One region of the Halomonas sp. DP4Y7-1 genome, then DNA from elsewhere that is predicted to be linked to it. Evidence: predicted binding sites of a transcription regulator. Region 1 holds the regulator's gene; the other holds the start of a gene.
The links. The regulator PhoB, encoded in region 1, activates phosphate uptake and scavenging genes when phosphate is short. The targets are predictions, from matches to a motif close to TGTCATANNNNTGTCANA.
Positions count from the first base shown of each region.

Region 1 (3,415 bases):
TGCCAGCCTGGCTTGAAGCGGGGCTGGTGTGTCCCTTGGTCGGGGTCAGGGCGAGGCGGCCGTCTGGCGGTTCTCCTGCACTCGGCTCGAGGGGAAGATACAGCGGAAGGTGGCGCCTTCACCCGGATGTGAGTCGATGTCGAGGCGCGCATCGTGGCGCAGCAGCACGTGCTTGACGATGGCGAGGCCTAGTCCGGTGCCACCGGTCGCCGTGCTGCGTCCCTTGTCTACCCGATAGAAGCGCTCGGTGAGGCGCGGAAGGTGCATCGGATCGATGCCGTCGCCGTCGTCCTCCACCTCAAGGCAGGCGCCATCACCGTAGGCCCGCCAGCGTAGCTGGATACGTGCGCCATCGCCGGCATAGCGCACGGCATTGAAGGCCAGGTTGGAAATGGCACTGTGAATTTCCTTCTCACTGCCCTTGAGCCCACGCGGATCGTCGATGGACACCTCGATCTGCTGGCGCCCACCCGACAGCGCCTGTGCATCTCGCTTGACGGTCTGCAACAGCGTGGTGGGGTCGAGCCGCGTGTGGTCATCGCCGCCCTGATCGTTTTCCAGTCGCGACAGCAGCAGCAGATCATTGACCAGGTTCTGCATCCGACGGGTCTGATTCTGCATCTGCGCTACCCCCTTGCCGAGTCGTTCGGGCAGCATGTCGGCCATGTCGCCGTAGGTCTCGAGATAGCCGGTCAGTACCGTCAGTGGCGTGCGCAGCTCATGGGAGACGTTGGCCACAAAGTCTCGGCGCATCTGTTCCAGGCGATGCAGGCGTGTGATATCGCGCGCCATGACCAGGCGTTCATCGTCACCGTACAGGGTGATCTGGAACTGCAGGATCATGTTCTCGTCGATGGGCGATGGAAGGCTCAGCGGCTCACGATAGTCCCGCTCGTTGAAATAGCCGACGAAGCGCGGATCACGCAGCAGGTTGGTGATATGTTGACCACGGTCCAGCGCCGGCTTCAGGCCTAGCATGCGCTCGGCAGAGCTGTTCCACCATTCGAGATCGCCATGGCGATCCAGCATGACCACACTGTCGCGCATCGCTTCAGAGGACTCCTGGATACGCTGAAGCGTTGAGCGCAGGCGTCGTTGGGTAATGCGCTGGCCCTTCTGGTAGCGATAGAGTCGATCAAACAGCTCGCCCCACAGACCGCTGGCGGTAGGAGGTTCCTGCTGGGGACGATGGGTCAGCCAGTCGTGCATGGCGTGCAGGTTGCGCAGATGATAGGCGAGACCAAGCGTCAGGCCCGCTCCGACGCCGACACTCGTCAAGGAAAAGGGCCAGCCCAGCAGGGCGCCGATGCCGACCAGCAGGGTCAAGCGCCAGACTTCTCGTCTCCACAGTCGACCCACGTCAGCTCCTGGCTCCGTTCACCTATGTCCTCCTGTCTGCCGCCAGCCGTACAGGCGCTGTCAAGCCTGCGTGGAAGGGAGGCAAGACGTCACATCTTGGCCGAAAAACGGTAGCCGGTGCCGCGCACGGTCTGGATCAGCTGCTGATGTGGCTCGCCAAGGGCCTTTCGCAGGCGGCGAATGTGCACGTCGACGGTGCGTTCCTCGACGTAGACGTTGCCACCCCAGACCTGATCAAGCAACTGGCCGCGGGTGTAGGCGCGTTCCTGGTGGGTCATGAAAAACTGCAGCAGGCGGTATTCGGTGGGCCCCATGTCGAGCGACTTGCCGTCGACGCTGACGCGGTGGCTGACAGGATCGAGCTTGAGCCCGTCGACTTCCACCGGGTCTTCAACGCCGCGAGGAGTGGCACGTCGCAGCACCGCTTTTAGACGGGCGACCAGTTCCCGGGGAGAGAACGGCTTGGTGATGTAGTCGTCTGCACCTGCTTCAAGCCCCTGAATCTTGTTGTCCTCCTCACCCTTGGCGGTGAGCAGGATGATCGGCAGCTCGGCGGTGGTTTCTTCCCGCTTGAGGCGGCGTGCCAGCTCGATGCCACTGGTTCCGGGCATCATCCAGTCCAGCAGCAGCAGGTCTGGCTGATCGTCCACGATAATCGCGTGAGCCGCCTGGGCATTGTCGGCCTCGAGGACCCGGTAGTCGGCCATTTCCAGAGCCACCGCGATCATTTCGCGGATGGGCGCTTCGTCGTCGACGATCAATACGGTCTTGGCTGTCATCCCGGGCCTCTTGTTCAGGGTCTTCCTATCAACGGTGACAGATGACACCACGTCAATGTGACATTTAGATGACATTGGCCGACCTGTCGAGCACTCGACAGCTCGATAGGGTCACCCCAGGTCGGGATAGAGACTCAGCGCCAGGCCGGCAAACAGCAGCAGGCCCGACCAGTGATTGTTGAGAAAGGCCTGGAAGCAGCGATCGCGATCACGCTCCTTGATGAGTCTCTGCTGGTGGATAAAGGTAGCCGCCATGGCCAGCCATCCCAGCCAATAGAAACCGCCGATATTCAGCAGAGCGCCCGCCCAGGCCAGCAGGCCCAGCGTTGCCAGCTGCAGCAGCGCGATGATGCGAGTGTCCCAGCGACCAAACAGCACTGCGGTCGACTTGATGCCGATCTTGAGATCATCGTCACGGTCCACCATGGCGTATTCGGTGTCATAGGCCACCGTCCACAGTACATTGGCGGTGAACAGGATCCAGCCGACCGTGGGTACCTCGCCCAGCACGGCACCGAATGCCATGGGAATCGCCCAGGAAAAGGCCGCCCCCAGCACCACCTGGGGAAAGTGGGTGTAGCGCTTCATGAAGGGATAGCTGGCGGCCAGCACGGCGCCGATCAGCGACAGCCATACGGTAAAGCCGTTGGTCAGCCAGACCAGCACGAAGGCCGCTGTCAGCAGACCGACGAACAGGACCTTGGCTTCCTGCTCGCTGATACGCCCAGTCGCCAGAGGGCGGTGTTTGGTACGTTTGACGTGACCGTCGAAATGGCGGTCCGCATAGTCGTTGACGACACAGCCTGCTGCTCGCATCAGGTAGACGCCAGCGACAAAGATCAGCAGGGTGTCGCGGGCGGGAATGCCGTCCGCCGCTACCCACAGCGCCCACAGTGTTGGCCACATCAGCAGCCAGGTGCCGATGGGGCGATCCAGACGCATCAGCGCCAGGAAGTCGGGAATTCGGGCGAGGCGTCCGGGGGGACGCAGCAGGGAGCGGTCCATCGTGGTCTCTCGAGGGCTAGTGGAAAGTCGCTGTCACAGGCATCGTGGCGGGCACGCTTCTGTCGTGTCCGCATCCGCTGGTGTGGCGTTGAGCGTCGAAACAAGACGAGACAGTTCATCCATGGGTGTCGCCGGGAGCGACCATTTGCTGCCAGGTCTGGTCAGCGCTTGTCGACATGACGGACCAAGCCTAGCGCGGGGAGACGGGCGTGACCAGTACAGCGCGGTCGCTGTCTAGCCTGGAGACGGGTCGAGTGACAGCGCCTCGGCCA
Region 1 covers NZ_JAHVKS010000003.1:184,056-187,470, reverse strand. Annotated here, with positions in the region: gene phoR (phosphate regulon sensor histidine kinase PhoR) at 46-1,359, opposite strand; gene phoB (phosphate regulon transcriptional regulator PhoB) at 1,449-2,138, opposite strand; gene ubiA (4-hydroxybenzoate octaprenyltransferase) at 2,250-3,143, opposite strand; gene KUV72_RS07235 (chorismate--pyruvate lyase family protein) at 3,378-3,415, opposite strand, start outside.

Region 2 (3,415 bases), on a different contig from region 1:
AGACCGACAATAAGGGCGACCCCGAAGGTGATCATGGCGATCGGAGGGATGGTCGCTTCGGCGCCAATGACGCCAGTACGCAGTACGTCAAGGATGGCGGCGAAGGGGCCGATGGCGTTGGCGATATCGTTGGAGCCATGGCTGAAGGCAAACCCCGCCGCGGTAAAGACCTGCATCCAGCTGAACATCAGGAAGGTCGAGCGGGACAGCGAGGTGCCCTTGAGCGTCTTGGCAAAGATAAACGTGGCCATCCATACCACGGCACCGATCATGCCCATGATCAGGTAGTTGTTAAGCGTCGTCAGTCCCAGGTCGAGATGCTTGAAGCCCTTGAACAGCAGCATGGCCGAGATGATCATGGCTCCGCCGGCGGCGACCAGGGGCACCCAGTTCTGCAGGGCACGATGGGCATCGATATCCTCGCGCTGGCGCTCGATCCGCTTGAGTTCCTTGAAGTAGTCTGACTCGAATTCGGCACGCTCATCATCCTGGTAGTCCTGGTCATGGTAGACCTGAACGTCCCGGGTCATGGCATGGGTATAGGAAATCTTCTGGATCTCTGACAGGCGCTCGAAGGCCTCCTTATGGCGACGATCATTCTCGTACTTCTCGCGCTTGATCGCCTTCAGACGCTGCTCCGCCTCATCGTTGTAGTTGAGGATGTGTTTCTTGATCATGCTGAACAGCGCATATGACATCAGTCCCCCCAGCACCGGTGACAGCACCCAGGAGATAGCGATCTGCCAGATCTTGCCCCACTGCACCAGGCCAAGGCTGTCAACCCCTGGGGTCATGGTTCCGAGCACGATGGATGAGCCCACAATGGCACCGATGATCGAATGGGTGGTGGAGACCGGATAGCCTTTCTTGCTGGCAAACAGTAGCCACAGGGCGGCGGCTACCAGTGCTGACATCATGATGAAGACGAAGTCCATCGGCGCGACCGTCATGCCCGACAGATCGACGATGCCCTTGCGGATCGTATCGGTGACCTCTCCGCCTGCGATGACCGCACCGCTGACCTCGAACACCGCCGCCACCAGCAAGGCCTGCTTGATCGACAAGGTTCCTGCGCCGACGCTGGTGCCGAAGGAATTGGCCACATCATTGCCGCCGATATTGAAGGCCATGAACACCCCGAACAGGGTGGCCAGGGTGAATACCAGCGGAAAGTGGCCCTGGGTGTAGCCGAAGCCCCAGAACAGAAAGTAGCCGACGGTAGCGAAGAGAAGTACCGCAAAGGCCAGGCTCAGCCCTGATGGGCGAAGCCCCGTAGGAACCGATAGCGAGGGGGAAGGGGTGGTCATTGTGCATCCTCTGAGGTGGGCATGCCTTGCACGTGGGACGGCAGGGCGCAGAGATGACAATGGGCAGAGGCGATGACAGCGAGATGTCATCTTGACTGAGTTGTGTGCTTTGTCGTGCAGGTTGGGGAAGGGCTTGGTCGTGCGGGTAGAGATAGTAGTCAGGAGCTTACGTCTTTTGGGAGGATGAAGTACGTGCACAGCACGCCCTCCCCGGGCCAGGCCGGGAAGGGCATGGTGTCATCATCGTGGTCGCCTAGTGAGCCGGTTGCGGGACCCGGTACTGGTGCATCAGGGCAAAATACAGCACGCCCCCGAGGGCGGCGCCCATCATCCAGCCAAAACCTGCAAGTCCTTGCAGGGCAGGAACGATCACCGTCGCCAGAGAAAACACCGCGGCCAAGGCGAAGGCGGCCACGGCCCGCAGGTTCCAACCGTTGGTGTAGGTATAGGCATCGCCCTGCTTGGCAGAGAACAGTGCCTGCACATCGAGCTTGCCGCCTTTGATCAGATAGAAGTCGACAACGATGATGCCGTAGAAGGGCGCGACGATGGCGCCTAGCGCGTTGACGAAGCCCGGCACGCCAATTTGGCTGATGACCGAGACCCACAGTGCGCCGACAAAAAAGGCGACGCAGGCAGTGATCAGGCCGCCGACCTTGAAGCTGATATGCCGCGGGAAAAGGTTCGCCAGGTCATAGGCAGGGGGGATGAAATTGGCCACCAGGTTGATGCCGACGGTAGCGGCGAAAAACGTGACGGCGGCCAGCAGTGTCAGGGGCAAGGCATCGACACGATCGACGATATCGGTGGGATTGGTCAGCGCTTCGCCGAACAGTACCAGGGTGCCGGCGGTGATGATCAGCGCGATGAAGGAAAAGAAGGCCACGTTCAAGGGCAGGCCCAGCAGGTTGCCCAGCTTCATCTGGCGCTCGCTTTGTACGAAGCGGGTGAAATCCCCGAAGTTGATCACGACGGCGGCAAAGTAGGCGACCATGGTCCCGACCACGGCAGCAAAGGCAGATAGGCCTCCGCTATCTTCGCCGCTGGCCGAGAAGATGCTCCCGACGGCTGGCAGCAGCTCGCTGCCGGCCTGCCACCAGACAATCAGCATCAGCACGACCATGACCACGTAGACCAGCGGGCCTGCCCAGTTCAGGAAGTGCTTGATGCGCTCGATGCCGGACCAGAAGATGGCGATCTGGAACAGCCACACCAGCACAAATGACAGCCAGGCGACGGGTGACAGGCCAAGCACGCCTTCCCCTCCATCGGTGCCGATAAGGGCGGTAATCATCAGCGTGACGGCGGTGGAGGCAAAGTAGGTCTGCACGCCATACCAGAAAATACCGACGATGGCGCGCAGCAGAGCCGGCAGGTTGGAGCCTCTAACCCCGAGGCTGGCGCGGACCATGACCGGGAAGGGGATGCCGTAGCGAACGCTTGGCGCACCGGTCAGGTTGACCAGAAACATCACGATCAAGCCGGCCAGCATGATCGCTGCCATCACCGCCCAGCCGCTGAGGTTGTAAGACAGAAACAGCGAGGCTGCCAGGGTGTAGCCAAACAGGCTTTGAATATCGTTGGACCAGACATTGAAGATTTCGAAGGCTCCCCAGCTGCGCCGTGAGTGGGGGAGCGGGGCCAGGTCGTGGTTGTAGAGGCTCGGGTCGACCCTCGTGGTATCGAGGGTCAGGTCGGAATCGGCCATGGGGATCACTCTTGTTGTTGGATAGCGTCAGGCAGATGTCATGATGCGTCGCTGTCAGCCGGAAAAGGCAAGGCGAGGTCAGTCACCTCGCCGTTGCAGCACGCTTACTGGTTGAAGCGCTGGCAACCTTGCCAGTAGCGCATCAACAGCAGATAGGTGAGGCCCGCGGGAATCAGACTGGCGTACCAGGAAATGGTGGAGAAGCTGAAGGCCGCCACGACGCCTACGGCGGTGGCAATGAAGGCCGCCAGATTGACGCCACGGTAGGGGCCATTCGGATCGTAGAGCTTGTCCAGGTCCAGGGTACGCCGGCGAATCAGGTAGTAGTCCACCACCAGTACGGCAAAGATGGGGCCGAGAAAGGCGGAATAGGTCTGTACGAACACCTGCAGGCCAGCAG
Region 2 covers NZ_JAHVKS010000001.1:350,597-354,011, forward strand. Annotated here, with positions in the region: gene KUV72_RS01400 (inorganic phosphate transporter) at 1-1,307, opposite strand, end outside; gene KUV72_RS01405 (NCS1 family nucleobase:cation symporter-1) at 1,561-3,015, opposite strand; gene KUV72_RS01410 (NCS1 family transporter) at 3,120-3,415, opposite strand, start outside.
Region 2: a site for PhoB is predicted at 1,379-1,396, ahead of KUV72_RS01400 (inorganic phosphate transporter). Genes of this name have one in related genera too.